Regions from separate parts of the Caloramator sp. genome, predicted to be linked through region 1. Evidence: predicted binding sites of a transcription regulator. Region 1 holds the regulator's gene; each other region holds the start of a gene.
The links. The regulator Rex, encoded in region 1, represses fermentation and respiration genes when NADH is low (regulators of the CRP and FNR family bind a similar motif). The targets are predictions, from matches to a motif close to ATTGTTAANNNNTTAACAAT.
Positions count from the first base shown of each region.

Region 2: a site for Rex is predicted at 3,002-3,021, ahead of hypB (hydrogenase nickel incorporation protein HypB). Genes of this name have one in related genera too.
Region 3: a site for Rex is predicted at 6,573-6,592, ahead of fdhF (formate dehydrogenase subunit alpha). Genes of this name have one in related genera too.

Region 1 is NZ_JAIHAO010000010.1:72,915-83,224, reverse strand. Features, by position in the region: gene JG776_RS05405 (ABC-F family ATP-binding cassette domain-containing protein) at 141-2,057, opposite strand; gene JG776_RS05400 (redox-sensing transcriptional repressor Rex) at 2,206-2,850, shown strand; gene JG776_RS05395 (ATP-binding protein) at 2,856-5,096, opposite strand; gene tsaD (tRNA (adenosine(37)-N6)-threonylcarbamoyltransferase complex transferase subunit TsaD) at 5,455-6,477, opposite strand; gene JG776_RS05385 (hypothetical protein) at 6,528-7,229, opposite strand; gene JG776_RS05380 (hypothetical protein) at 7,231-7,614, opposite strand; gene JG776_RS05375 (glycerol-3-phosphate responsive antiterminator) at 7,989-8,549, opposite strand; gene JG776_RS05370 ((2Fe-2S)-binding protein) at 8,551-8,775, opposite strand; gene JG776_RS05365 (HD domain-containing protein) at 8,841-9,419, opposite strand; gene JG776_RS05360 (SLC13 family permease) at 9,662-10,310, shown strand, end outside.
Region 2 is NZ_JAIHAO010000006.1:65,534-75,843, forward strand. Features, by position in the region: gene JG776_RS03600 (DUF4179 domain-containing protein) at 1-845, opposite strand, end outside; gene JG776_RS03605 (sigma-70 family RNA polymerase sigma factor) at 835-1,368, opposite strand; gene JG776_RS03610 (hypothetical protein) at 1,641-1,844, shown strand; gene JG776_RS03615 (DUF1847 domain-containing protein) at 1,870-2,496, shown strand; gene JG776_RS03620 (GNAT family N-acetyltransferase) at 2,534-2,857, shown strand; gene hypB (hydrogenase nickel incorporation protein HypB) at 3,149-3,817, shown strand; gene JG776_RS03635 (FAD-dependent oxidoreductase) at 3,839-6,532, shown strand; gene JG776_RS03640 (hydrogenase maturation nickel metallochaperone HypA) at 6,652-6,993, shown strand; gene yjeM (glutamate/gamma-aminobutyrate family transporter YjeM) at 7,342-8,862, shown strand; gene JG776_RS03650 (C-GCAxxG-C-C family (seleno)protein) at 8,980-9,339, shown strand; gene JG776_RS03655 (LysE family transporter) at 9,543-10,205, shown strand; gene JG776_RS03660 (sigma 54-interacting transcriptional regulator) at 10,202-10,310, shown strand, end outside.
Region 3 is NZ_JAIHAO010000026.1:12,957-23,266, forward strand. Features, by position in the region: gene JG776_RS08785 (hypothetical protein) at 1-321, shown strand, start outside; gene JG776_RS08790 (hypothetical protein) at 322-873, shown strand; gene JG776_RS08795 (aminotransferase class V-fold PLP-dependent enzyme) at 1,185-2,336, opposite strand; gene JG776_RS08800 (gamma-glutamyl-gamma-aminobutyrate hydrolase family protein) at 2,447-3,169, shown strand; partial or broken gene JG776_RS08805 (ferritin) at 3,502-4,010, opposite strand; gene pulA (type I pullulanase) at 4,131-6,257, opposite strand; gene fdhF (formate dehydrogenase subunit alpha) at 6,610-9,276, shown strand; gene JG776_RS08820 (formate/nitrite transporter family protein) at 9,330-10,184, shown strand; gene JG776_RS08825 (molybdenum cofactor guanylyltransferase) at 10,258-10,310, shown strand, end outside.

The DNA of each region.
Region 1 (10,310 bases):
CATTTTTGCATTCCCCATATTTATTATAATGTTTTCACAATTTTCTATCAACTTAAAGTTCACTATAATATAGAAGAGCACCTTAATTATGTGTAACTTGCTAATTAAAGCTAACATTTACACATAATTAGGTGCTTTCTTTATTCTTCAATATTTGCTAAAAGCTCTTCCCATATCTCATAGCACTTTTCTAATTCATCCTTTAAATTAATTATTTGTTGATTTATATCTCTTGTCCTATCAGGATTTGTATAGACTTCCTCTTTGCAAAGTTCCTCTTCTAACTCTGCTATAGTTTTTTCCTTTTTCTCTATTTCTGCCTCTACTTTTTTAATTTCATTTTTTAAATTTCTAATCTTATCCCTTTCCTGCTTTATTTTTTTCTTTTCCTTCTCTATTTGGGTTTTTGTTTTTCCTTCCTCATTAACTACTATTTCATCTTCCTTTGCATTTTTTTTAGCTATATAGTAGTCGTAATTTCCAAGATATTCAACAATACTGTTCTCCTCAAGCTCGCATATCTTTTGTACAACTTTATTTAGGAAATATCTATCGTGGGATATTACAAAAATAGTTCCATCATATTCTAAAAGGGTATCCTCAAGCTCCTCCCTTGTTAATATATCTAAATGGTTTGTAGGCTCATCAAGAAGTAGAAAATTAGCCTTCTTCAACATAAGCTTAAGTAGATTTAACCTATACTTTTCACCGCCAGATAAATCCTTTATCTGTTTAAACACATCGTCTCCTTTAAAGAGAAAGGCTGCAAGTGCATTTCTTATTTCTCTGACTGTTTTTTGTGGGAATTCATCCCAAACCTCATCTAATATTGTTTTTTCAGGATTTAAGTCCCTTTGTTCCTGGTCATAATATCCAATCTCTACATTTCTGCCAAGCCTTATATATCCACTATCAGGCTGTACTTCACCCTTTATTATTTTTAAAAGTGTGCTTTTTCCACGTCCATTTTCTCCTATAAGTGCAACCTTTTCACCTTTTCTAATCATTAAATTAATATTATTAAAAAGAACCTTCTCTCCATAGGATTTAGACAGTTCTTCAATCTGGAGAACGTCATTACCGCTTTTTATTCTTGTATCAAAACTTATCTTTACATTTTCTTCATAGGTTATTGGTCTATCTCCTAAAGTTTCCTCCAATTTTAACAACATCTTCTCTTTACTCTCTGCTTGTTTTATACTTTTTTCTCGATTGAAGGACCTAAACCTTTCTATCATCTCTTCAAGCCTTTTTATTTCCTTCTGTTTTAATTCGTATTCCTTTACCCTCTGCTCTATTCTATTTTTTCTTTCTTTAATGAAATAAGAATAATTTCCTCCATATTCTTCTACTTTACCATTTAAAACTTCAACCGTTTTATTGGTTATTACATCAAGGAAATATCTATCGTGGGAAATAATAAGCACAGTTCCCTTATACTCCTTAAGGAAATTTTCAAGGAAGGCTATTCCTTCTAAATCAAGATGGTTGGTTGGTTCATCTAATAAAAGAACATCAGGGCTTTTTAAAAGCAATTTTGCAAGAGCTACTCTTGTTTTTTGTCCTCCTGATAGATAACAAATTTTTTTGTTTATTTCCTCCTCAAGAAGTCCAAGTCCAATAAGTACACCCTTTGCATAGCTTTCACAGCTATATCCATTTCTATTTTCAAATTCCACCTGAAGCCTTCCATATTCCTTTAGAAGCCTTTCGTGGTCAGAATTTGGATCTGAAAGCTCCCCTTCAATCTGCCTCATTCTTTCTTCTATCTCTTTTATATCTGAAAATACCTTCATAACCTCTTCAAAGGCAGTAAGATTTTCATCTATGTCTAAGTTTTGCGAAAGATACCCAAGAGTCTTTCCCTTTTGTAGAATTATTTCCCCCTCATCCTGCTTTATGCTACCTGTTATTATTTTAAAAAGAGTAGTTTTACCTGCACCATTTCTTCCAACAAATCCGATTTTATCGCCTTCATTTATTATTAAGTTTACACCATCTAAAACTACATCTACTCCATAAGACTTTTTTATATTGTTAACATAAAGAATTGCCATTTTTTCACCTCAACTTAAAATAGCTTAACAGATTAATTTTAATATTAACCCATCTTTAAGGCAATACTTTTTAGGTAATTGACATTAATTCTTGCATATTATAACATATATGATAGGGGAAAATTATAAGGATGGGAAGTGAAGCTATATGGCAAAGGAAACTAAAATTTCGATGGCAGTTATCAGAAGATTGCCAAAATATCATAGGTATTTAGGTGAACTTTTAAGAAAAGATATAGATAGGATATCTTCAAAGGAACTTTCAGAAAGAATAGGGTTTACAGCTTCTCAAATAAGGCAGGATTTAAACTGTTTTGGTGACTTTGGGCAACAGGGATATGGTTATAACGTTAAGGATTTATATGACCAAATAGGAAAAATACTTGGACTTGATAAGAATTATAAAACAATAATTGTTGGTGCAGGTAATATAGGGCAAGCTGTTGCAAACTATGCAAAGTTTGAAAGGTTAGGATTCCATCTACAGGCTATTTTTGATAAAAATCCAAAGCTTATTGGAATTAAAATAAGGGATATTGAAGTTAAGGATGTAGATTGTTTAGATACATACCTTAAGGAAAATCCAATAGATATAGGTATTATATGTGTTCCAAAGGAGCACGCACAAATGGTTGCAGACATAATGATTAAAAATGGAATTAAAGGTATATGGAACTTTGCTCCAACGGATTTAAATGCACCAGATGATGTTATAGTAGAAAATGTACATCTAAGTGAAAGTTTAATGATATTGAGCTACAGATTAAACGAATCTGAATTATTTAAAGAATAAGTGGGCTATTTGCCCACTTTATTTTTGCATATTCTTTGGATTGTATCTTTAAGCTCTTCAATTGAAAAGGGCTTCTGTATTATATCATCTATATATTTCTTATCAGAATCATTTAGATTACCAAGCCATCCTGTCATTAGAACTACTGGTATATCCTTCTTCTGCTTTATTTTTTCAGAAAGCTCAGCACCTGTGCAATTTGGCATAGCAAGATCACACATTACTGCATCAAAATCATATTTTTCTATAAGTTCAAGGGCTTCCCTATCATCAACTACATAAACCGAGTCGTGTCCAAGACTCTTTAGCATCTCTGATACTGCCACTGCAACTGGCTCTTGATCATCTATAACTAATATTTTATAAATTTGCTTTTCTTCACAACTTTCATTAAGATGTTCTCTGCTTAATCCTGCACCCTTTGCAGGCAGTTTGATCTCAAATTCAGTTCCTTCATTAACTTGGCTTGATACATCTATATGTCCATTCATTTCCTCAATTATTGAGTAAACAATAGAAAGCCCAAGTCCATTTCCTCTTTCATTTTTTGTTGTAAAGAAGGGCTCAAATATCTTCTCTTTAACTTCCTCAGTCATACCAACTCCAGTGTCCTTTATTTTTACCACTATATTTCCCTTCTTATTAAATGACTCTATACTCAAGAATCCGCCATTTGGCATAGCATCTATGGCATTAGAGATTATATTAACAAATACTTCTCTAAGCTCAGTAGCTGTGCCTTCAACAAATCCCTTTGCCTTTAAATCTAATTTTACATCAATACTCTTCTTACTTATTTGAGATTCATAGGTCCATTTTGGTTTTGTAATTTCAACAGATTGAATAATAATCCTGTTTATATCACAAAGTTCCTTTTCCTTATGCTTTTGCTTTGAAAATTCCTGTATTCTTTTTACTATTTTTGCTCCATCCTTTGCGCTTTCCTCAATAAGTTCTATATATCTATTAAGTATAGGGTCGTCTATGTTATTTTTTAAAATTTGTATATATCCCAATATTGGAGTTAATATATTGTTAAATTCGTGGGCTATACCACCGGTTAACTCTCCTAATGCCTGCATCTTTCTTGATTGAATTAAACTGTCCTGTATCTTTTTATACCTTCTATATTCCACAAGCATTTTGCCTATCGTTTGACATACCATATATAAAAACTCAGAACTATCTTCAAAGGAGAAATACTTGTCTTGACTTGAAAGCCACATACATCCTAATATATCATCATCAAACTTTATCGGAATTGTTATACAAGACAATATATTGTTCTTTTGCATAACATCCTTTATTGGCCCTGATATATCTTTAGTATGATATACTAAACAGTTTAATTTTGAAAAAGTTACCTTTGGATTATAAGTTCCACCTTCAATATGCTGTTTATATGTATTTACTATATCATCATTAATATTATAAGATATTACATAGTCAGAATTAAAATCCTTTGGCAAATCATTGTTTTCAAATAGTACAACAAAACCTCTATTTGCTGAAATAGAACTACATATTATGTTTAATGCTGTCTCAAGTATCTCACCTTCATCCTTTTTATAGGACAATTCTCCAGATAATTTGCTTATAAATTTATATACTTTATTTTCTCTTATTACCTTTTCTCTCTTCTTTAAAAATTCCTGTACAATTCCTAATGTTTCTTCCTTTGTGAAAAACCCTTCATCATTTATATGAACATATACCTCATCGTTGTTCTTATATATAAAATTAGGATTTAAATGTGTTATTGCAAAAAGAGCATCAACACCAAATTTGTCTATATTATAGCAGCTTATAGCTGAAACTGGATATTTTTCAAATATATCGTTTAATTCCTTTTCATAGTTATATAAAAACTCCTCATCATAATCGCTATGACAAAAGGCTTCTCTATCGGAAATTATGGCTATTCCGTCATATCCATCCATAACTGCATCCTTTGCCATATCCTTGATGTTTTGATATGCTGAATTTACATTATTATTTTCAAAGAAAATCTGAGAAGATTGAACTATTAATTTATTACTCGCAATAAGTTCAATCATATCCATATTTGCCTGCCTTAAATAAAAATCAAGGCTTGTTAGAACATCTCTATCGACAAAATAATAACACTTTCTATTATTTCTAATTCCCCACGATATAAACGCCGCAATCACATCATAAGCATAATCATCGTCGGTGTTAATTAGGGTATACCTAACACCTCTTTGGAAGTATTTATCAAAATTCATTCGACTTCCCCCTAATTCAACACAAAAATTATAGATATTTTTCTAAATGACTAATTATATAATATAACATATTTTGCTAAAATGAAAGCTTTTTTTGTACTTTTTTGACTTTTTTCTATTATTTTCTCTTTATTTCTTCTTTTACTTATTCATTTCCTTTTTATGTAATTGCAATAATACAATAAAAAATAAAGATAATCTAAAATTAATTATCTTTATTTTTTTCAAAAAATTAAGTTATATCCACATTGTCCACAATATTATCCACAGGTTTTGCAGGCTGTTTTGTGGAGCTTTTGCAGATTTATCCACTTTATCCACACTTAATATGTTAACATATCCAAAATATCCACAAATTCTACAATCTTTGTCCTATTTTTAATGAAGGATATGCATTGAGCCCTAAATTCGACACAAGCCCTGCATTATAATTATAATATCCTGCACTTGCTATCATTGCAGCATTATCTGTACATAAACTAATCGGTGGATAGTAAAAATTAATTCCTTCTTTTTTACATTCTTTTGCTAATGTATCTCTTAACTTAGAATTTGCTGCAACACCACCTGCAAGACAAATTGTTTTCATATTATATTTTTTTGCCGCAATTATTGCCTTTTCAGTCAATATCTCAACAACAGACCTTTGAAAACTTGCTGCAATATCCTCCCTTTTAATTTCTTTTCCCGTCATCTGCATTTTATTTAAGTAGTTTAAAACTGCAGATTTGAGTCCACTAAAGGAAAAATCAAAACTTTCATCTTCAAGGTATGCCTTTGGAAAATCTACTGCATATTCATCTCCCTCTTTTGCTAAGGCATCAATTAGAGGTCCTCCTGGATAACCTAGTCCTAAAGCTCTTGCAACCTTATCATAGGCTTCTCCTGCTGCATCATCCCTTGTTCTTCCTAATACTTCAAATTCAGTATAGTCCTTAACAAGAACAAGATGTGTATGTCCACCGGAAACTATAAGGCATAGGTAGGGTGGCTCTAATTCCTTGTGTGCTATGTAGTTTGCTGCTATATGGCCCTCTATGTGATTTACTCCAACAAAGGGTTTATTTAAGGATAATGCTAATCCCTTGGCATAGGATAATCCTACAAGAAGAGCACCAACAAGACCAGGACCATATGTTGCAGCTATTAAATCTATATCTTCAAAGGATATATTTGCCTTCTCTATTGCCTCTTTTACCACATTACTTATAACTTCAACGTGCTTTCTTGAGGCAACCTCAGGAACAACTCCTCCAAATTTCTTATGAATGTCAATCTGTGAAGATATTATATTAGAAAGAACTTCTCTTCCATTTTTAACAATAGAACAAGATGTTTCATCACAGCTTGATTCTATTCCAATAACAATCAAATCCTTCATCTGTATCTCTCCTTATATATTTTCATTTTAATTATACCCCAAAATGCTATTTATACAACCTTTATTTTGTGAGGAACATAAAATACGTCCAACCAAAGAGAAACTATTAAATTTAAAAGTTTCTTCTTTATTCTGCTGTTGCTTATTAAATTTATTTCGCTTACTATCTCTCCCTCTGTCTTATCACCCATATCACAACTTATTAATAAAGGTGTATCTATTATTTCAGCTTCAACTTCATCTAGCTGTACCGGGTCAAATAAATTTATACAAAGTCCGTCAGTTTCTGCATAGAATAAAGCATCTGGATTCATTGTTAATAGACCGTTTACTCTTTGAAAAGTCAACCAAGTATCATGGGCCCATTTTAGTTTTAATATTAATTTATCATTTTTTAATATGCTTTTTATTAGGTTTAGTATAAATTTACTTTTAGATTTTATTGATACAGTCAAAATAACCTTTTGAATACTATTTGAACCTCTTTCAAATATAGTTATATTTTCGGCTGTTTTTTTATTTTTTATTGATACATAAATATTTATATATCTTCTAAGCATACTAATCAATATTTGATCAACTATATACGAAACAATCGCCATATCTAAAGCAATTATAGCAGTATCAGAAAAATTTTTTGCAAAAGCAAAAAATTTTAAAATACTGATTCCCTGGACATATACAATTAAAATAACAAGAACTTTTGCGAGTAATGCTTGAAAATGTATATTTCTTAATATTTTTGATACCACCTTAATCATCCCCTAATAAAATAGGAATAAAATTATCTATTATTTTTAAATCAAAATTATCCATAATTATTACTCCACAATATAAAATTTCTATATTATTATTTAAAGACGTGCACCTTATCTTTAATATATCACCTTCATCTGTCAATGTTGTTTGAGCAGTATAACCCAATTCTTCTAATACATCAATTATCCTTTTAAATAAAAAATTACTTATTAACAGACTTCTAATCTTCATTTTTTTGAGAATTTCATAATGGCAACAGGTACACGGATTTTCCATTTGAACTACTAAAATATTTTTATTTAAATAAATTAAGTTATCTATATCCTGTAAATTAATATTATCGTTATTTGGTTTTTGAAAAAGTTTCATACATACCATATATTTCACCCCTAATCTATACTATTAAACAATAGTTGATTTTGTTCGACATTTTACATCATTTTTTTACAAAAATTTAATACACAAAGTTAATATTTTATGTTATTATAATTATGCGGCAACAAACAAACCCCAACCCATTTACCCATTTCCCGGGATCCCCCCCGGGCTTTTTTTATGTAAAAAAGAGGTGTCGAAAACGTGCCGAGCCGAGCGGCCATCAGGACGATGGCATCGCGAGGGTAGGACTTTTTCAAACAAAGAAAAGCTTAGAATTGCTTAGCAAAATGAACTGATGTCCAAAAAATCCTTCATGGGGCTAATCAATATATAACTTTTTAAACAGATTGAGGTGTCGAAAACGACACCTCTTTTTACTCATTCCAAAGTTCCTTCTTAGATGTTGAAATTGCAATCGCTCCATTAGAAAGTGCATTTATAATATCTGTTTTATCACATATTAATCCACCAACAATAACAGGTATATCTATCTTTTTATGGATTATGCCAATAACTTTGCTTACAAGGCCTGGCATTATCTCAACAGCATCCGGCCTCTCCTCAACAATGCTTTTTATTCCTGTCTCTAAAGAGCGTGAATCAAGCATAAATAATCTTTGTATAGCCGCAATACCCTCATTTTTAATTGACTTTATTAAAGTAGGCTTTGTGGTAATTATACCATCAACACCTGCCCCCTTTAAAAACTTTACTGCCTCCTCATCTCTGCCTAATCCATCTACAAGATCTATATGCACATAAACCTTTTTTCCTTTTTCCTTTAACAAAGATACTGTATCCTTTATAGTTAGAATACTTCCAAATAACATAAATATTACCTTTACATCTGTTTTTATAACATATTCAATATCAGCATTATCCTTTACAGCTGCTATGATTGGATTTTCCTCAAGATACTCTATTATTTGCCTCATTTTAGTCCTCCAAATTTTTATAATATTCATCTATAAGTTCTTGAATTTTTTCTGAACATCTTTTTCCTCTGCAGGAACCAGTTGTTACACCAGTAGCTTTTTTAACATCCTCTACTGTCTTTGCTCCATCTTCAATTGCCATTTTTATATTTAACCTGGATATAGATTTAAAAATACATATCTTAGTTAACTTATCCATAATTGAATTATTTAAATTACTATTCACATTTGTCCTCCTATAATGTTAATTTTATCCACATATGTTAATAAGTTTGTGGATAGTTTTTAGAATTATTTAAATATATAATCAATCTTATCCTGTAGTTCCTTATACATTGGGTATGCTTTTAAATCCAAAAATACATCTAATAGCTGAAAATAGTACCACTTCTGCTCGTCATAACCTGCATTAAACATTACCCATAATTTATCTCTCATAGTGTTATAGTCCTCAACCATACTTCTTATATTGCTTAACTTATCTGCACAAGATACAATCTTTACATCTATTGACGCATTTTTTAATTTATCTATGGCTTCTTGTTTTCTTTTTTTCCAAGTATTTATCTTTTCACTTCTTGTTAAACTTCTATTAACCAATAATTTTTCCTGTTCTGTTACAGATAAAACTATATCAACAACCCTCTTGGGAAAATTTGTTTTTATAAGCTTTAAAAGTTCCATTCTTCCAGATGTTATATCCTCTAATGTATCGTGTAAAAGCCCTGCTGTAACTAAATCATCATCACCACCATTTTCCAAAATTATAACAGCAACTTCTACAGGATGAATTATATATGGTGCATTTGAACCTTTTCTTTTTTGATCTTTATGTACATCCCAAGCAATTTTAAGTGCCAAACTATTCATATACCCACCACCATAGATTTTAAAACTCTATTTATTAAAAAATCTTTTTTACTATTATATACCATAATTTTCTAAAATAAAACTTTGTTTTTCTAAAAATATTGCTTATAAACTCAGTAAAGACAATTTAAGTTAATTTTATGACATAACAGAATATTTTTCTATCTTTTTAAACAAAATTAGTGCAAATTTTATTAATTTTTTGTATAATTTAATTAGTAATACATTTGAGGGGGGATTTGATGACAATTGCACTAATAACGTTTTCAGCAACCTATATACTTTTGATGCTTGAAAAACTTCCAAAATATTTAATTTCTCTAATTGGTGCATTAATAATAATTGCATCGGGTGTTTTATCTCTAAATGATGCAATGTCCTTTGTTAGCTGGGACACAATAGGTCTTCTTTTAGGAATGTTTATTATTATAAAAGTACTTGAAGAGGCAAACTTTTTTAATTTTATGGCTGTTAAAATAATGGAAAAACTTAATTTTGATATCAAGAAAATATATATTGTTTTTCCATTAATAACAGCACTTCTTGCGGGTTTTATGGACAGTATTACAGTTCTTATCTTTTTTACAATATTAACAATAAACCTTTGTAAAATGTTTGATATAAATCCTGTTCCTCTTGTTATTGCAGAGGTATGTACTGCAAACATTGGAGGAAGTGGTACTTTAGTTGGAGACCCTCCAAACGTAATAATAGGAAGTGTACTTAACTACACCTTCTCTGATTTTGTAAGAAATACAGGTCCTATTGCCTTCATTTCAACGATTGTTGTAACATTATTTTTCTTCTTAATAAACTTTAACAAACTAAAGTCAATTAAAAAACTTAATGAGGTAGAAAAAGAACAACTAATCTTAGAAAACAAAATATCAA
Region 2 (10,310 bases), on a different contig from region 1:
ATAGGGAACTCTTTATTTTCATATACTTGATTTACGTTAAAGATAATATTAAGTGAAGTAGGCTCAGCTTTAATAGAAACTATATCTATATTCGGTATACTGTTTAAAGCACTATAATTATATTCTTTAACATACTCAAAATTATTTTGTATTAATTTTAAAGTCCAGTTACCCTTTATTGAAGTTTTATTATTTTTATATAATATGTTGACTTTATCTACTTTTATAACTGCTTCTTCTATTTTAGGTATAGAACTATCACAGGATTCAAGAATTGTGTCATACTGTATTTCACCATTTTCTAAATTGAGTAGTTCAAATTTGTCTTCTATACTTGATATAATTGATTTTTTTATATTTAAATTTTCTTCTTCAGTATAACCAGATTGTCCAATATAATTACCATTTTTATCGATAATGCTATAACTTAAGTATATTTTTTCTATATCTCCTTTTAATAATGATAAATCTTCAATTTTTATTTTAAAACTTATACCTATTTTATTAGAATCAGCAAAATAGCTTTGTAATTTTATTGATATATCATTATTAGTTGTTTCTGATTCTGTTCTATTTATATAACCATTATTAATAGCTGTTTCAATACCTTTGTCGTTAAAATTTAAAAATGATTTTATTACACTTGCTATTACATCATTTGATAGAATAGCACAAACCATAAGTAAACACATAGCAGCAGCAATTGTATTTTTAAAATATTTTTTTCTTTTATTTTTCTTTCTTATTGATTCATATGCATTATCTATTGATGTTCTAACCTTATCAGAAATTGTACATTCACTATTCAAAACCTTTGATAATTCAGTTTCAAAATCATATCTCATTTAATATCACTCCTTCATTATCTAAAAAATATTTCTCTCTCAAAATGGTTTTTGCTCTTGATAATCTTGATTTAATTGTACCTTCAGGTTCATTAGTTAATTCACTTATTTCCCTTATGTTAAAGCCAGCAATGTAATAAAGAACTAACACCAATTTATATTCTTTATTTAAAGTATTTAGTGCATCATTTAATTCAACTTTAAAAAATTCGTTATTGTTTTTATTCTTTTGAGGTAATATATCTTCTACAGGGATAATTTTTTTATTCTTATTTAAAATAGAATTACATTTATTAATGAGAATTTTGCATATCCAAGTATTAAAATATTTTTCATTTTTAAGTGTTTTTATGTTTTCATATGCTGTAATAATTGTATCTTGAAGTGCATCTGCGACATCATCTTCATTAATAAGCATACGTTTTGCAACTTTATAAAGAACTATTTCATACTGCTTCATAAGATTAATAAAGGCTTCTTCATCTCCTTTTTTAGCCTTTTTAACCATCAACGATATTTCCAAACTATTGCACTCCCTTCTAAGTGTAGTCTAATATGTGCACATATTGTTTCATTCACTTTATTAGATAAATAATAAACTTATTTAGTTGCATAACTTTAAAAAATATTATCAATTATGTATGTTGTTATTATACGTTATAATTAATAAAGTTAAAATAAAAAAGAGATAGTAATATCAATCACTACATTATTGGCATAAGATAATAACCTTTACAAAATAGATTTATGTGTTAGAATAAAATTAAAAGCAATGTTCATTTTTTAGGAGGAATTATGAGTATTAAAAAGGATATGGTTTTGCTTGATATTTTAGAAAAATATCCAGAGACAGAAGATGTTTTTCATATGTATGATGAGAGAGCAGGTGTATGTATTATGTGTTCTCATCTATTTGACTCATTAGAATCTGTAACAGAAAAATATAGTATAGAATTAGATGAAATATTAGATAAACTAAATAGAGCTATTAATAGTTAAATTTATAATATTAAGAGGTGAGTAAATGTATACTTGTGCATCCTGTAATGAACATTATTGTAGAAGAGGAGAATTAGAAAAAACACCCTCAAACTGTCCTTGTAATGAAACTGCAGAAGTTGAGAAATTTAAGGAATTATATTTACAGGAGGAAAATTATAAATTAGCTTATAATTCTGCTTTGGTGGAGGCAGAGGGTTATTGTAAAAAAACCAGACTTGAAGAAATAATGGATTTTGCAAATAAATGTGATTTTAAAAAATTAGGAATCGCATTTTGTGTTGGTTTAAACCAAGAAGCTAAAAAGTTAGCTCAAATACTGAAGGAAAATGGATTTGAGGTATGTTCTATTATATGTAAAAACGGAAGTATTCCTAAAGAATTTTTGAATATTAAAGAACATCAAAAAGTTAGACCAGGTAACTTTGAAGCAATTTGTAATCCAATAGGACAAGCGATGTTTTTAAACAATGAAAAAACAGATTTAAATATAATATTAGGGCTTTGTGTAGGTCACGATTCGTTGTTTATAAAATATTCAGAGGCACCTGTGACTGTTTTTGCAGTTAAGGATAGAGTATTGGCACACAACCCATTAGGTGCACTTTACCTTTCAGATAGCTATTATAAGGATAAATTGCATAAAAAGTAATATAACTATTTAAAATTTATATAAGGAGGTACAGAATATGAATTGGAAATTTGAAGATGGACGTATATATAGTGTGGATGATAAGGGTGAATTAATGGCAGAGACAACTTATGTTTTAAAAGAAAATGGAGAAGTTGATATTGACCATACCTATGTTAATCCAGTTTTGAGAGGACAGGGTATAGCCTCAAAAATGATGGAGGTTGTTGCAGAATTTTTAAGAGAAAAAGGATTAAAGGCAACAGCAAGTTGTTCTTATGCAAATAATTGGCTTCAAAAGAACAAAGAAAAATATTCAGATATAATATCAAAGGAAATTGAAAATGAAGCTATTGCCTGCAAAATAGGTGGAAAACATTAATAGAAACAAAAAAGTTGAGGTACTTAATACCTCAACTTTTTTGTTTCTACTGTGCTTCAGAGAAAATTTCAATCATAGATACATAAACCATAGCACAAGCATAAAAGCCAAGACTTATTGAAAGAAATTTAGTAAAGGTGTTTTTTAGTCATTTTTTTATCAAAGTTGAAAAGGAAATCTTTAAAATTTGTAGAATATTTGTAATATAAGTTTTATTTTAAACTTTAAATATATTATGTGCTACTTTAATTATTATTTTCATAAATATTTTATAGATGGAGGTGCGGGAGTGTGAATACCTATAAAATTATTGAAATTAAAGAAAGTGTTTTCTCTAATAATGATAAACAAGCAGATAAACTCAGGGAAGAGTTAAAAAACAAAAAGACATTCTTACTAAATCTTATGTCTTCACCTGGTTCAGGTAAAACTACTACTGTTTTAAGAACAATAGAAGCATTAAAGGATGAAATGAAGATAGGTGTTATGGAGGCAGATATTGATTCTGATGTTGATGCAAGCTTAGTTGCAAAAACTGGTGCAAAGGTAATACAGTTACATACAGGAGGAATGTGTCATCTTGACGCAGATATGACAAAACAAGGATTAGATGCACTTGAGGCAGATGGACTTGATTTAGTTATACTTGAAAACGTAGGAAATCTTGTTTGCCCAGCAGAGTTTGATACTGGCTCCTCAAAAAATGCAATGATTTTAAGTGTTCCAGAGGGAGATGATAAACCACTAAAATATCCTTTGATGTTTTCAGTTGTAGATGTTCTTTTAATAAATAAGATTGATGCAATGTGTATATTTGATTTTGATATTGAGAAGGTAAAGGAGCGTGTTAAAAAATTAAATCCAAACATAAAGGTTATACCAATCTCTGCAAAAACAGGGGAGGGGTTTGATGAATGGATAGATTGGTTAAGAAATGAGGTAAAGGCTTGGAAGGAATAATTTTTGAAGGGGGATAAAATTATGGTAAAAGAAAAGGTACTTGATTTAGCAAACAAGATAAGCAGAACAAAGCGTGGTTCAAAGGATGAAATTACTCCAAATGACCCAGAATACAAAATATTAGAGCCTATAATTACTGAGGAGATGGCAGAGGTAGGATTGTGCCTTGAGCTTAGAAAACCACAAAGTGCAGAAGAAATTAGTAAAAAATGTGGCAAATCTTTAGAGGAGACAGAAAGGTTACTTTGGGAATTAGCAAAAGCTGGAGCAGCATTTGTAAATAAAATTGATGGAGTGGATAAGTTTTGGCACGAGATTTGGGTTCCAGGTCATATGGAGATGATAGTTAACAATAAAGAAAACGCAAAAAAATATCCACAGCTTGGTATGGCCTTTGATGCATATGGTAAAAAGAGAGGACCTAAGGCGGCAGGTAATGTGCCAGTAGGACTTGGCCCAATGCGTGTAATTCCAATTGAACACGCAATTGAAGGCGAAACAAGAAGGGCTTCCTTTGAAGAAATTTCAAAATATCTAAATGAAAACACAATTTTTTCAGTTTCTGATTGTTCCTGCCGTACCGCAAGAGAGGCAATGGGAGAGGGATGTGGCCATTTAAAGGAGGATATGTGTATTCAACTTGGACATGCAGCTGAATATTATATTAGAACAGGAAGAGGAAGGCAGATTACTCGTGAAGAGGCCTTTGAAATTATAAAAAGAGCAGAAGAAAATGGGTTGATGCATTGCATTCCAAACACAGATGGGCCAGGAAAAACTCACGCTATCTGCAACTGCTGTGGCTGTGGATGTTTTGCTGTAAGAATTGCAAATATGTTTGTAAACCCTGATATGGTGCGTTCAAACTATGTTTCTCAGGTTGATAAGGATAAGTGTGTTGCCTGTGGAGAGTGTGTAGAAAACTGTCCAACAAATGCCTTAAAACTTGGTCAAAAGTTGTGTTCTAAAAATCCTATTCCTGAGAAGAAAAGAGAACTTCCCTATGATACTGAATGGGGACCTGACAAGTGGAATGTAGATTATCGTACTAATAGAAGGGTAGTGTTAGAGACTGGTTCAAGTCCTTGCAAAGCAGAATGCCCAGCCCATATTGGTATTCAAGGATATATAAAGCTTGCGGCACAGGGAAGATATACAGAGGCACTTGAACTTATAAAGAAGGAAAATCCATTCCCAGCAGTATGTGGACGTGTATGCCCAAGATATTGTGAATCAGCTTGTACGAGAGGAGATATAGATGATCCTGTTGCTATAGATGAAATTAAAAAGTTTATTGCAGAACAGGATTTAAATAAAGAAAGAAGATATATTCCAAAAAAGAGACACAACTATGGTAAAAAGATTGCAGTAATTGGAGCAGGTCCTGCAGGATTATCTTGTGCTTATTATCTTGCAATAGATGGTTATAAAGTGACTGTCTTTGAAAAGGAAAAGGTATTAGGAGGAATGTTAACTTTAGGAATACCATCCTTTAGACTTGAGAAGGATGTTGTTAATGCTGAAATAGATATATTAAGAGAATTGGGTGTAGAGTTTAAAACAGGTGTTGAAGTTGGTAAGGATATTAAGTTAGATGATTTAAGAAAACAAGGTTTTGAAGCCTTCTATATTGCAATTGGCGCTCAAGCTGGAAGAAGACTTAAAATTGAAGGAGAGGAAGCAGAGGGAGTAATAACTGGTGTTGATTTCTTACGCAGTGTAAATTTAGGAGAGCTTAAAAATCTAAATGGCAATGTTGTTGTGATAGGAGGAGGAAATGTTGCAATAGACGTTGCAAGAACAGCTGTAAGAGTTGGGGCTTTAAATACTTCTATGTATTGCTTAGAGAAGAAGGAGGAGATGCCAGCTCTAAAGGAAGAAATAGAGGAGGCGGAATCAGAGGGAATTGTAATAAATAACTCTTGGGGACCAAAACGTATCATTACAGAGAATGGTAGAGTCATTGGGGTTGAGTTTAAAAAATGTGTTTCAGTATTTGATGAGAATAAGAAGTTTAATCCAAAATATGATGAAAATGAAACAAAGGTAGTAAAGGCTGATTATGTTCTAATTTCAGTAGGCCAAGCAATTGATTGGGGAGGATTAATTGAAGGTACAAAAATTGAGATTAATCCAAACAATACAATAAAGGTTGACCCAGATACTTATCAAACAGGAGAAAAGGATGTATTTGCAGGTGGAGATATTGTAACAGGACCAAAGTTTGCAATAGATGCAATAGCTATGGGAAAAGAAGGAGCAATATCAATACATCGATATGTACACCCTGGACAGAGTTTAGTTCTTGGTAGAACAAAAAGAAATTATAAGCCCTTTGATAAAGAAAATGTTGTACTTGAGGGTTATGACAGAATGCCAAGGCAAAGACCCCTTCACGTTGATGGAGATAAAGCAAAGGCAACATTGAGGGATTTACGTGGTACATTTACAGAAGAACAGGTTAAAAAGGAAACAGAACGTTGTTTGAGCTGTGGTGCAACAGTTGTTGATGAATTTATGTGTATAGGGTGTGGACAATGTGTTACAAAATGTAAATTTGATGCAATCAAGCTTGTTAAAAAGTACGATGCACAAAACCCAGAGTTTAGCAAAATGAAATCAACAATAGTTAAATATGCTCTAAAACGAAAAATTAGGATTACTCTTAAAAAGCCTTTAAAGTATATGCAGTCTGTTTTCACAAGAAAAAAATAGAGGTTTTTTATAGAAAGTAGTTAATATGACGCTCAAGTTTTTAATAGATTATATATTGTCGCCAGCATTTAAGTTGGCGACAATATTGTAAGCTAAAAATTTTAAAGAGAGGTGTTAATATGCACGAATTAGGTGTTATAATTGAGGTTGTGAAATTTGTTGAGGATTTTGCAAAGAAAAATAAGTTAACAAAAATAGATACTCTTGTTCTTCAAATAGGAGAGCTTTCAGCTATGATTCCAAGATATATTGAGGCTTGTTATCCAGCTGCAGTAGACGGCACAATGCTTCAAGATACACAATTGAAAATTGAAATTTTACCTGCAAATGCAATATGTAAAGAATGTGGTAGTGTATTTAATGTTATTCAAAATAATAAGGTATGTCCTAAATGTAAAAGCGAAGTTTGGGAACTTCTCTGTGGAAGGGAGTTTATGATAAAGGAAATTGTAGCCTATTAATATAGGTATTTCCCCTCTTGATAGGTGTTAAATTTTATTAATAAAAAACAATATCTGCATTAATGTTTTGTCATAAATTCAATTGCAAAATATTTAGATAATAAAATATTAACTATAACTTTTAATAATTGAATATAACAAGTTTTTTTATTCATAATTATAGGTTTCAAATTTTAAATTGGACACAAAGTGAATATAAAAAAATTTATTAGGTCAAGCGAGCAAAATATATAAATAATCAAAATATAAAAACTTTTTACAGAATTATTGCGGATGTTGTCGAAATGTGTATAATAGTATTTGTGTGATGAACAAATAAGAAAAAATACCTAAGGAGGGGGACAAAGAATGGCATCAAATAAGAAGCCAACAGGCAAACTTACGCTGGTATCATTGATACTTATGATTTTTACTTCAGTGTACGGCTTTAACAACATTCCAAGATCATTCTATAAGATGGGATACGCTGCTATTCCATGGTTTATACTTTCAGGAATAACTTTCTTTATTCCTTTTGCATTTATGATGGCTGAATATGGTGCAGCCTTCAAGAATGAAAAGGGTGGAATTTATTCTTGGATGGAAAAATCAGTAGGACCAAGATTTGCGTTCATAGGTACATTTATGTGGTACGTTTCATACATTATATGGATGGTTAACGTATCACAAGGTATGTGGGTTCCTTTCTCAAATGCTATATTTGGTAAGGATACAACAAAGGATTGGGTAATTCTTGGATTATCAGGACCAAAACTACTTGCTGTACTTGGTATATTATGGATAGTATTCGCAACTTACATCTCAACAAAGGGTCTTGATAAGATAAAGAAGATTACTTCACTTGGTGGTTCAGCAGTTGCAGCACTTAACATAGTTCTATGGATAGGTGCTATAGCAATATTAATATTAAACAAGGGACAACTTGCTCAACCAATAGAAGGACTTAAGTCATTTACTCAATCACCAAATCCTAAGTATGCAGGAAATATAATGGCAGGACTTGCGTTTATAGTTTATGCAATATTTGCATACGGTGGAATTGAAGCAGTTGGTGGTCTTGTTGACCAAACTGAAAATGCTGAAAAGACATTCCCAAAGGGAGTTGCTATATCAGCAGCAATAATATCAATAGGTTACTCAATGGGTATATTACTTGTAGGTATATTTACTAACTGGACAAATGTTATAAATCAAGAGGGTGTTCACTTAGGAAACGCAGGTTATGTTGTTATGACAAACCTTGGTATTGAATTTGGTAGAGCTATAGGTGTTAGTGATGCTACAGCTATGGCAATGGGAGCAGGAATTGCAAGATTCGTTGGTATATCAATGTTCTTAGCTCTAATGGGAGCATTCTTTACACTAACATATTCACCACTTAAGCAAATGATAGAAGGTACACCAGCAGAATTATGGCCATGGAAGATGGGTGAACTTAAGGATGGTATGCCGATATATGCAATGTGGGTACAAGCTGGTATAGTTGTTGTTATGATAGCTTTACTTGCAGTTGGTGGAGATTCAATGTCAAAGTTCTTTGATATACTTGTTGCAATGACTAACGTTGCAATGACTCTACCATATATGTTCCTTTCAGGTGCATTTGCACCATTTAAGAAGAAGACAGAAATACACAAACCATTTGAAGTGTTCAAGAGCTATAATAGTGCACTATTTGCATCAATAGTTGTAACACTAACAGTTGGATTTGCAAACTTCTTCACAGTACTTGAACCAGCATTAGATGGAGATATGAAGACTACATTCTGGTCAGTTGCAGGACCAATATTCTTCTCAATAGTAGCTTTCATAATGTACTATGTATATGAAAAGAAGACTGAATCAAAGAAGGCAGATAAGGTTGCATAATATGTTATTATAAAAAGAGGCTGTATTTACGGCCTCTTTTTATGTTCGATAATATTTGACAAATTACGATAATAGCTATATCATAATATTGTATTATTATGATATAGGAGGTATAGTATGAAAAAGGCTGTTAATTTTCATAGAGAAGGATATAACTGTGCAGAGGCAGTAATAAAAGCCGCAAATGAAAAATTTAATTTAGATATTCCAGTAAATTTAGGAAGTGCCTTTGGTGGGGGGATGGCAGTAGGAAGTACCTGCGGTGCGGTAACTGCTGCAGCTGTAGTTTTAGGCTATCTAAAGGGAAGAAAGGATGCTTCAGAAAGAAATGAAGCCAGAACTCCAATGAGAGAAATTATGAAAAATGTAAAAGAGTCTTATGGAACAGATAATTGTATTCAATTAAAGAAAAATGGTGTTTCTTGTGATGAAATCATTGATTATATAGATAATTTGCTTGAAAATGTTGCGAAATAGTATGAAAAAGTATCCATCATAGATATAATATATGCTAATTTTGAGATTACGATCTAATATATTTTATATAAAAGCAGGTGTCGAATTTATACTTAAAAAAGACATCTGCTTTTATTGTTTTCAAAGTAAAATACAGTTTGCTTTTTTAGAATGTTTAGAAATATAATATAATTAGACTTTGACTAAAAAGAAGGTGAGACGATATGAGAAATTTTATTTTATTAATAAGAACAATAATAACAGGATTGTTTACAGGAGTAGCCTTTGCACTACCCCTTGGTCCGGCAGGTTTAGAATCTATAAAAAGGACAGTAAATAGTGGTATTAATGAGGGGTTAATGGTTGCAATTGGAGCAGTTTTAGCGGATGCCTTTGATATTTTGTTTATTAATATAGGTCTTTTTAGCTTGTTGAATCAAAATAAAAGGACTGAGGGTTTATTCTTCATTATATGTGGTCTTCTTATTTTATTTTTTGCTTTTCAGGATATTAAAAATTATAATGGTGATAGGGATGAAAATATAAAAAAATATGATTCAAAGCCTGTTTTAAAGGGGTTTATAATAGCCTTCACAAATCCTATGACACATTCCTTTTGGTTAACCATAAGTGGTACGCTTATACATAGATTTAGTGATATGAAGCCTATTTACTATTATATATTTTTGATATTTATTATAGTTGGGATGTTTATTTGGTTTGTGTTTTTAAATTTAGCAGCATTAAAGGGAATCCAGAGGTTGGAAAATAATAAAAATAATGAAATAGTTGAAAAGCTTACAATAGTAATAATGTTTTTGATAGGTATTGGGTTTATTGTATTTGGTCTATATAATTTGATAAATCTAAAAAGGGTGATTAAATGAAGGAGAATATAAGATTAGAAATAAGAACTAAAGATACTATAGGAATAACTTTAAAAATACTTGAAAAGTTGTATGAAATGAATATTGATCTTAGGGCTGCTGAGG
Region 3 (10,310 bases), on a different contig from region 1:
GAGAACTTAAAGATAAAAAAATTGAATTATGAGTTTATGGATATGGATGGTCTATTAGGACTAAAGGTTAATGGTAAATCGGTTAATGGTGATGAGCCTTCAACAATAATAGCAAAGGATGAAGAGTTAACGATAGAAGCAAACTTTGAATATAATAAAGATAGTAGTATGAAATATAATGTATATAGCTTTTTTGTGAATGTAGAATTTGAAACTTTAGATGGTAAAAGGGGTGTTAACTCCTTTGAAGTAAATAATCAGTTTATAGGCAATGATATCTTTAATGCACTTAAATATGAAAGAAGTGGGGTGAATAAATAGATGAATAAAGGAGCATATAAATATCTTTTTTGGGGTATGATTTATATATTTTTAAATATCCACATAGGTTATTTAAATATACTTCCTAATTTTATTGGATATATATTTATTCTTCAAGCACTGAAGGTGTTATCTGGTGAAATAGAAATTTTAAACAAGGCAAAATTACCAACAATAGTGTTAATTCCAATAGGAATAAAGGACATCCTTGAGCAGAATTATTTATATAAATTATTTGAAACACAGTATAATATAATTATATTGAAATTTTTAAATTCTTTAGAAGTAGTTTTATTTTTATATGTTCTTTATATTTTATGCCAAGGAATTTCTTCTGTTTTAAGGGATAGAGGACTTTTAAAAATAGAAAAATCCATAAATAATGCATTTAGAACATTTTTTATATTTTCAGTATTAGTTATATTTTTTGATCCCTTTTCCTTAAATCTTCCTTTGGAATTTGGGTATATTGCCATTATTTCTGCAATTATATGTTGTATTATAGGGCTGTATTTAGGGTATCTTTTTAAAAAGATTGGAGATGCGATATAAGAATAAATTGAAATTATAATTGGTTTGAAAAAGCCCCATGAAGGATTTCTTGGGCATCGCTTCATTTTGCTAAGCAATTCTAAGCTTTTCTTTGTTTGAAAAAGTTCTACCCTCGCGATGCCATCGCCCTGATGGCCGCTCGGCTCGGCACGTCCTGTTCCGAATTACGAACTTTTTAAAGCCGAAAAGCTAAGAATTGCTAAAGCTCATGAAATATGCCATTTTAAAATCCTTTCATGGGGCCTTTTCATACTTTAGCTAACAAGTTGGTTTGTCAACAATCTATAATTTATATATAAATTTTAGCATATCTACTTGCCAATAATTTTATAAATTGCATCAAGGGTATATTTTACCTCTTCCTCTGTATTCATATGGCCAAAGCTAAACCTTACTGTTCCCTTTGGAAATGTGTTTAGAGTCTTATGGGCAGATGGTGCACAGTGTAGCCCAACCCTTGTCATAATTCCATAATCTCTATCTAATAAAAAGGCAACCTCTGAATTATCTATATCTTCAAAGGAGAGTGAAACTACAGGAGCTCTGTTTTTAATATCTTCGTATCCAATTAGCCTTATTCCGCCTATGTTCTTTACCCCATCTATAAATATTTTGGTTAAATAAAGTTCCTTTTCTCTTATTGCTTCAGTTGTTTCGTTTTGTATGTATTTTAATGATGCATTAAGTCCATATATTGCAGGAAGGCATAGGGTTCCTGCCTCAAATTTATCAGGAAGATATTCAGGTTGCTCTTCGGATTCAGAGAGGCTTCCAGTTCCACCTTCAATTAATGGGGTTATTTTTGATGCAAAATCGTTAGTTATAATAAAACCTCCTATCCCTTGAGGGCCAAGGAGACCTTTGTGTCCTGTAAAACATAATGCACTTAGATTTGCTTTTTTAAAGTCTATATCAAATACTCCTGCAGTTTGAGCACTATCTAACACAAAATGAATATTATATTTTTTAAAAATAGAGCCAAGTTTTTCTATATCCTGCATTGTACCACAAACATTTGAGGCGTGGGATATTACTGCCATTTTTGTATTTGGCTTGATTAAACCTTCAACCACATCATAGTCTATTTGACCAAATACATCACAGGGTATTTTCGTGAATTCAATTCCTGATTTTTTAAGGCTATTAAGTGGCCTCATTACTGCGTTGTGTTCCATAGAAGACACCAGAATATGGTCACCATGTTTTAAAAATCCCTTTAAAAGCATATTTAAGCTTTGGGTTATGTTCATAGTAAAGACTGTAGATAGTGGGTTGTCAAAATTAAACAGGTTGCAGAGAAGTTCCCTTGTTTCATATACTACTTGTGCCGCAGAGTAGGAATTTTGATAGCTTCCACGTCCAACGTTGCTTCCTATATTTTCTATAAAATCACAAACAGCCTGTGAAACACATTCTGGTTTTGGGTATGTGGTGGCAGCATTATCTAAGTATACTCTTTTCACTGTATCACTCCTTTAGATAAATGTGTCAATTATATTTTAACATATTATTAATATTAATTTGTAATTTTTTATATAATGTTATAAAATAAAAATAAAAAGGGGTTGATAAGATGAGCAAGCCGCTAATAGGGATAACTTGTGACTATATGATTTCAGATAAGGATTTATCTTTAGGGCAGGAGAGAAATTATGTTGCAAAGGACTTTGTTGATGTAGTTATGGAGGCTGGTGGAGTACCAGTTTTAATTCCTATTATAAACAGTGAAGAGGATTTATTAAAGATAATGGATACATTAGATGGAATTATATTATCTGGTGGTTTAGATGTAAATCCAATATACTACGGAGAAGAGCCATCGCTTCATGTGGGATTTACATATACTCCAAGGGACTTATGTGAACTTTTTATAGTAAAGGCGGCAATAGAGAAGGATATGCCTATACTTGGAATTAGCAGAGGTCAACAGATAATAACTGTTGCCTTTGGAGGAAAGCTATATCAAGATATAAGTGATGTTGAGGGAACATATATTAATCACTTTCAAAGGGCAGGGATACACGATATAGGCCATTATGTTGATATAAAGAAGGGGACAAAGCTTTATGAGGTGTTTGATACTGAGAGGATATTAGTAAATAGTTTTCATCATCAAGCAGTAAAGGTTGTGCCAAAGAATTTTATAGTATCTGCCTATTCATCTGATGGGGTAATTGAGGCTATAGAACATGAAAGTAAACATATTATGGCAGTTCAATGGCATCCAGAGCTTATGGCAAAGAAGCATCCAGTTATGACAAGGTTATTTGAGTATTTTGTAAAGAAGTGTGTATAAAAAATAAGACACAAGGATATATGTTTCTTGTCAATCTGTTGAAAAAGTTATTTATTGATTAGCCCCATGAAGGATTTTAAGGCATTCGTTCATTTGGCTGAGCAATTCTAAACTTTTCTTTGTTTAAAAAAGTCCTACCCTCGCGATGCCATCGTCCTGATGGCCGCTCGGCTCGGCACGTCCTGTGCCGAATTTAGGACTTTTTCAAAGTCGAAAAGCTAAGAATTGTTAAAGCTCATGAAAGAGCCCAATAAAATCCTTTCATGGGGCTTTTTCATACTTTAGCTAACAAGTGGGTTTGTCAACAATCTCACAAGGTGAAGGGCACCTTATTATGCATTAGTAGGAGGAGTAAATACTCTTGTGGAAAGTTGCTCATCGAGAGAATAAAGAGCACTTACATCATTACCTATTCTTTCAAGCTTTTTAATAAGTGAATTAACGGTAGCTTCTTCCTCAACCTGCTCATCAATAAACCACTTTAAGAGGCTCATTGTTGCGTGTTCTCTCTCTTCAAGTGCAATATCCATTAGTTCATATATTCTCTTAGTTACCTTCTTTTCATGTTCAAGGGCTGCCTTTAGAGCATCAAGGGCAGAACTATATTCATTTTCTACATCAGGTATTCCTTTAAAGAAAATCCTTCCCTCCATTTCGTTTATGTAAGAATAGAACTTCATTGCGTGGAACTTTCTTCTTCTGCTTGAACTCTAAAGAAGTTTGCAAATCCAGGTAAATCAATTGATTCAAAATATGCAGACATAGCAAGATAAATATGTGATGAATAAAACTCAAAGTTCATTTGGTCGTTTAGTTTTTCGAATAATCTTTGTGATATCATAATAGTACCTCCTTTATAAAAATAATTTATGGATAATAATTATATAATAACATTAATTTTCAAAAAAGTACAGTTGATTAGTTAATATTGTGAGGACAGAGGGTAGAGGTTTTAGTTTAATTATAAAATTGTGTTTGAAAGTATTGTTAATGAAAGTGGCTGAATTTCTATTGATAGTTGGAAGCTTTTGTGTGGAGTATCATATATATTGTTTTTATCTATATATAAGTACCAATTGCCTTCAGGAAGATTAAGCTTTACTGTATTATTGTTTGCATTGTAAATTATAATTATATCCTTAAAACTATCATAGTTGGCATAGTCCTTTAGCATAAACATAACAGTATTTTTAGGGGATTCAAAAAATTCAATATGTTTTTCTATAAGTTCTCTATCCTTCATTCTTAAGGCAGGGTGTTTTTTTCTAAAATTAACAAGTCCCTTTAGATAATTGTAAACATCAATGTTTTTAACCTTAAGACTCCAATCCACCTTATTTATTTCATCCTTTGCGTTGTAGCTATTTTCAACACCTTTTTTGGTTCTTAAAAATTCATCTCCAGAGTGAATAAAGGGCACACCCTGTGATGTTAAAACAATTGCGTAGGCCAATTTATGCATACTCTTTAAATCTTCAAAACTATCCTTTGCATTAGATATATTTAGTTTATCCCATAAAGTATGGTTGTCGTGGCAGGATATGTAGTTTATGTTTTGGCAAGGTGTTACATAAAGATTAGGAAGTCCTTTAACACATTCCTTTATTGTATTTTCAAGACCTGAGGCTCCACTTACAAAACCCTTCTCCTTATATTCAAATACACTACCACGAACGGAATTTCTAATTGTATCATTGAAGAAACCTATCCCTATGAGTTTACCTGAATTCTTCTGTATTGCTCTTTTTTCTTCTTCTATTCCTGTTGGTATGTTCCAACCCTCTCCATATATCATTGCATCTGGATTTATTTTTAATATTTCATCTCTTACACGATTCATTGTATCTATATCGTGAAGTCCCATTAAGTCAAACCTATATCCATCTATATGGTATTCTTTAGTCCAATATTTTACAGAATCTACTATAAATCTTCGCATCATATAATTTTCAGATGCTGTGTCATTTCCACAACCGCTTCCATTTATAAAGCTTCCATTAAGATTTTTTCTAAAATAATAACCTGGTACTAATCCTTCAAAATGTGTCTGCTGTGCTTCATACATATGATTATATACAACGTCCATATTAACTCCAATTCCAATGCTATGTAGTTTTTGAATTAATTTTTTTAGTTCTATTATTCTGCTCTTTGGTGAAAATGGGTTTATTGAATAGGAACCTTCTGGACAGTTGTAGTTTTGAGGATCATACCCCCAATTATATTTATCAAGAGGATATTTTTCATCAACACTTTTGTAGCTAAAATCATACATAGGCATTATTTGGACGTGTGTTATACCAAAATCCTTTATATGGGAAAGGGCTGTTTGAATTTCCTCAAAGCTTGTGTTTTCTTCTGTTAGGCCTAAAAACTTTCCCTTAAGATTTACACCACTTGTAGAATCAATTGTAAAATCCCTTATACTGAGCTCATAAACTATAGCGTCAACGTTTGTATTTAATTTAATATACCTATCCTCCTCAAACCCTTCAGGATTTGTTGATTTTAAATCAACTACTGCACCTCTTAGTCCATTTACTCCAACTGCATAGGCATATGGGTCAACTACAATGTTTCTTTTTCCATATACAAAGGCTTCATAATTATAAAAAATTCCATCCAAATCACCGTTGACTTTTGTATAATAAACCCCCTTATCTAATTTTTCCATTTTATATACTTCGGGTTCTTCATCTATAGTTGGGTCAAAATTTTTATAAAGTAAAAGGTTTATTTTTTCTGCCACAGGTGACCAAACATAAAATTCTGTAAATTCTTTATTATAAATATATCCCAGTGGGCCATCATAGGCATAAATAAGATTAAATTCATCTGTTTTAAATAGAGGAGAGTAATTTACATTAAGCAAATATCCTTCTATTAAAATATAGCATTGCTTTTTAATATCAATATGACCTTTTATGTTTATACATATGTCGTCTCCACAAAGGTTAATTCTTTGTATTTCGTGATTAATATCCTGTTGGAATATTTTTATTCTGGTATTTTTGTTTATTCTTATTTTGTTTTTCTTGATTCCGTGTACTACTACTTGGTTAAAGCCTTTTAGGTATGAATATAGCATATTTTCTTCTCCCTTCAAAATATAGTGTCTTTTACTATTTTATATTTTTTTTATAAAAAAAGGAATATACAAAGTTAATAACTTTAAGAGTTTACTGAGATGTTTATATATTATTCCTATTTAGTTTTTTATATTTTTATAGAAGTTAAGAAAATCTATACTTTTCTTTATTTGAGCAGTACTACCCTGTAATATAATTAACATTTTATTTTTTGTACTATTGTAAATAAATTTTTGTTAATTTTAATTAATAAAAAATATAATAACAATAAATAATATTGCGAAAAATTACAATTAACGGTAAAATATGAGTGGTGTGTTAACTATTTAACAAGTATTTAGGGGGGATTATATGATAAACCTAACCATTGATGGAGTAAAAATTTCAGTTGAAGAAGGAACGACAATACTTGAAGCTGCAAGATTGATTGGAAAAGATATTCCAACTCTTTGTTACGATGAAAGATTAAAGCCCCACGGTGCTTGCAGAATATGTGTTGTAGAGGTGGAGGGAGCAAGAAGCCTTTTAGCATCCTGTTCAACTCCTGTTCAGGAGGGAATGGTTGTACATACTGAATCAAAGAGCGTTATAGAGGCAAGAAAAACAGTGTTGGAGCTTTTAATTTCAAACCATCCATTAGATTGTTTGACCTGTGAAAAGGCTGGAGACTGTAAATTACAGGATTACTGCTATAGATATGACATTAAAGAGGACAAGTATGGTGGTGAAAAAATAAAATATGAAATAGACGATAGCAATGAATTTTATGTTTGCGATCAAAATAAGTGCATACTTTGTGGAAAGTGTGTTAGGGTATGTAATGAACTACAATGTACTGGTGCCATAGGTTTTGCAAAACGTGGATTTTATACTCATATAGCAGTTCCCTTTGATAGAAAATTATATGAGTCTGATTGTGTTTCTTGTGGTAACTGTGTTGCAGTATGTCCAGTTGGAGCTCTAACTGTTAAAAAGAGGGACAAGTATAGAGCTTGGGAGGTTAAAAAGGTTAGAACAACCTGTTCCTACTGTGGTGTTGGATGCCAGATGTATCTACTTGTAAAGGATGATAAGGTAGTAGGTGTAGAACCTTGTTTTTCAGAGCCTAATAAAGGTCTTATGTGTGTAAAGGGAAGGTTTGCATACAACTTCATAAACCATAGAGATAGATTGAAGAAGCCACTTATAAAGAAAAACGGAGAATTTGTTGAAGTTGAGTGGGATGAGGCATTAGATTATGTTGCATCAAGACTTAAGGAGATTAAAGAAAAGTACGGCCCAGATAGTATTGCAGGCTTTGCATCTGCAAGATGTACAAATGAAGATAACTATATGTTCCAAAAGTTTATGAGGGCTGTAATTGGAACAAATAATATAGACCACTGTGCAAGACTCTGCCACGCTACAACTGTTACAGGTCTTGCTACAACCTTTGGAAGCGGTGCTATGACAAATAGTATAGGAGAACTTGAGATGGCAGACTGTATATTTATAATAGGTTCCAATACTACTGAAACACATCCTGTTACAGCAACTTATATAAAAAGGGCAAAATTAAATGGAGCAAAGATTATTGTAGCAGATCCAAGAGAAATAGAATTGACAAAGGGCGCAGATGTGTTTATGCAGCTAAAACCTGGAACTAATGTCGCACTACTTAATGCAATGATGAATGTGATAATTGATGAAGGCCTTGAAGATAAGAAGTTTATTGAAGAAAGATGTGAAAATTTTGATGAACTTGTAGAGATAGTAAAGCAATATACTCCAGAGAAGGTAGAAGAGATAACAGGAGTGAAGGCAGAGCTTATAAAAGAAGCAGCAAGGCTTTATGCAATGAGCGAAAAATCAAGTATAGTATACTCAATGGGAATAACTCAACATTCATCAGGTATTGAGCACGTGTATTCAGTTGCAAATCTTGCTATGCTATGTGGTAAGATTGGTAAGGAAGGCTGTGGAGTTAATCCACTTCGTGGACAAAATAATGTTCAGGGATCCTGCGATATGGGATGTCTGCCAGACGTATTACCAGGTTATCAAAAGGTATTTGTAAAGGAAAACCTTGAAAAATTTGAAAAGGCTTGGGGAGTTAAACTTTCAGATAAGGTTGGATTGACTGTTCCTGAAGTGTTTAAAGCAGTACACGATGGAAAGATAAAGGCACTTTATATTATGGGAGAAAATCCAATGGTTTCAGACCCAGATATAAAGCACGTAGAAGAAGCATTAAAATCCTTAGAATTCCTTGTTGTTCAGGATATATTCTTAACAGATACAGCAAAGCTTGCTGATGTTGTTTTACCTGCTGCAAGTTTTGCTGAAAAGGATGGAACATTTACAAATTCAGAAAGAAGAGTTCAAAGGGTTAGAAAAGCAATAAAGAATGTAGGAGAAGCAAGAGAGGACTGGAGAATTATTAAGGAATTGATGCTAAGATTTGGGTATGAATGCAGCCTAAATTCATCAAAGGATGTAATGGAGGAGATTTCAAAGCTTACTCCACAATATAGGGGTATAGACTACGAAAGAATTGAGGGAAAGGGACTACAGTGGCCTGTTTTAGACAAGAATCACAGTGGAACACCAATACTTCACGTAGAAAAATTTGCAAGGGGTAAGGGATTGTTTAAACCAGCTTATTATAAAGAGGCGGCAGAAACACCAGATTCTGAATATCCTTTGATACTTACAACTGGTAGAGTTCTATATCATTATCATACTATGACAATGACAGGCAAGAATGAAGGTTTAATGAATATAGTTGGTGAGTCATTTGTGGAAATAAACCCAATGAACGCTTCAAAGCTTGGTATTAAGGATGGAGAGATGGTTGAGGTAACATCAAGAAGAGGAAGTGTAAAGGTTAGAGCAAAGGTTACAGAGAGAATAGAAGAGGATGTAGTATTTATGCCATTCCACTTTAAGGAAGCAAATACTTTAACTAATACAGCATTGGATGAAGTTACAAAGGAACCGGAATTAAAGGTTTGCACTGTAAGAATAAATAGGTTATAATAAGGGAGGTTCTCTCCCTTGTTATAATTTTATCAATAGAAAGGAGATGCTGTATGGAAAAAAGAATGTTAGTACCAAATGAAATTGTTGATGAAACAATTGCTGCTGGTATAAAAAAATCAAAGCTTAAGACTCTACAAATGATTATTTTAGGAATTATAGGTGGTGCTTTTATTGCACTTGGAGGTTATTCTTCTGCTGTTGCCAGCCATTCAATAGAAAATTTTGGTGTAGCAAAGTTGGTGGCGGGTACGGTCTTCCCAGTTGGACTTATGATGATATTACTTGGGGGAGGAGAACTTTTTACAAGTAACACAATGATTTTGGTTGGTGTTGTTGATGGTAAAGTAGAGCTTAAAAAGATGTTTAAGAATTGGTTTTTTGTTTATTTTGCCAATCTTTTAGGTTCAATAATAATATCATATTTAATATTTGCTTCAGGTGGACTTGATGTAAATGGTGGTAAGCTTGGGGCCTATGCATTAAAGGTTGCAGCATATAAGGGAAGTTTACCCTTCAATAAAGCCTTTACAAGTGGTATACTATGTAATATATTAGTTTGCATAGCGGTATGGATGTCTTATGGTGCAAAGGATGTTATTCACAAGATATTTGCTGTATGGTTTCCTATTATGGCCTTTGTGGTTGCAGGGTATGAACACTGTGTTGCAAATATGTATTATTTTTCAATAGGTCTATTTGCAAAAACTAACCCAGCTTATGTAGAAATAGGTCATTTCACAGCTGAAAAATTATCCCATATATCAATTGCTTCAATGATACAAAATTTAATTCCTGTAACTTTAGGAAACATTGTTGGCGGGGCAGTATGTATTGGTCTTATGTACTATTTAGCACTAAAGAGAATTCCAGCAAAAGTTGAAGTAAATAAAGGATTAAAAATGTAATTATAGATTAATTTTTAATGAGTGCCATGAAAAATAGTTTTTTTTCATGGCACTTTGGTTAAGGGGTGGTTTTTTGAAAAAGTTTTCTACAGCAGCTATTCTCTGTGGTGGCAAAAGTACAAGAAT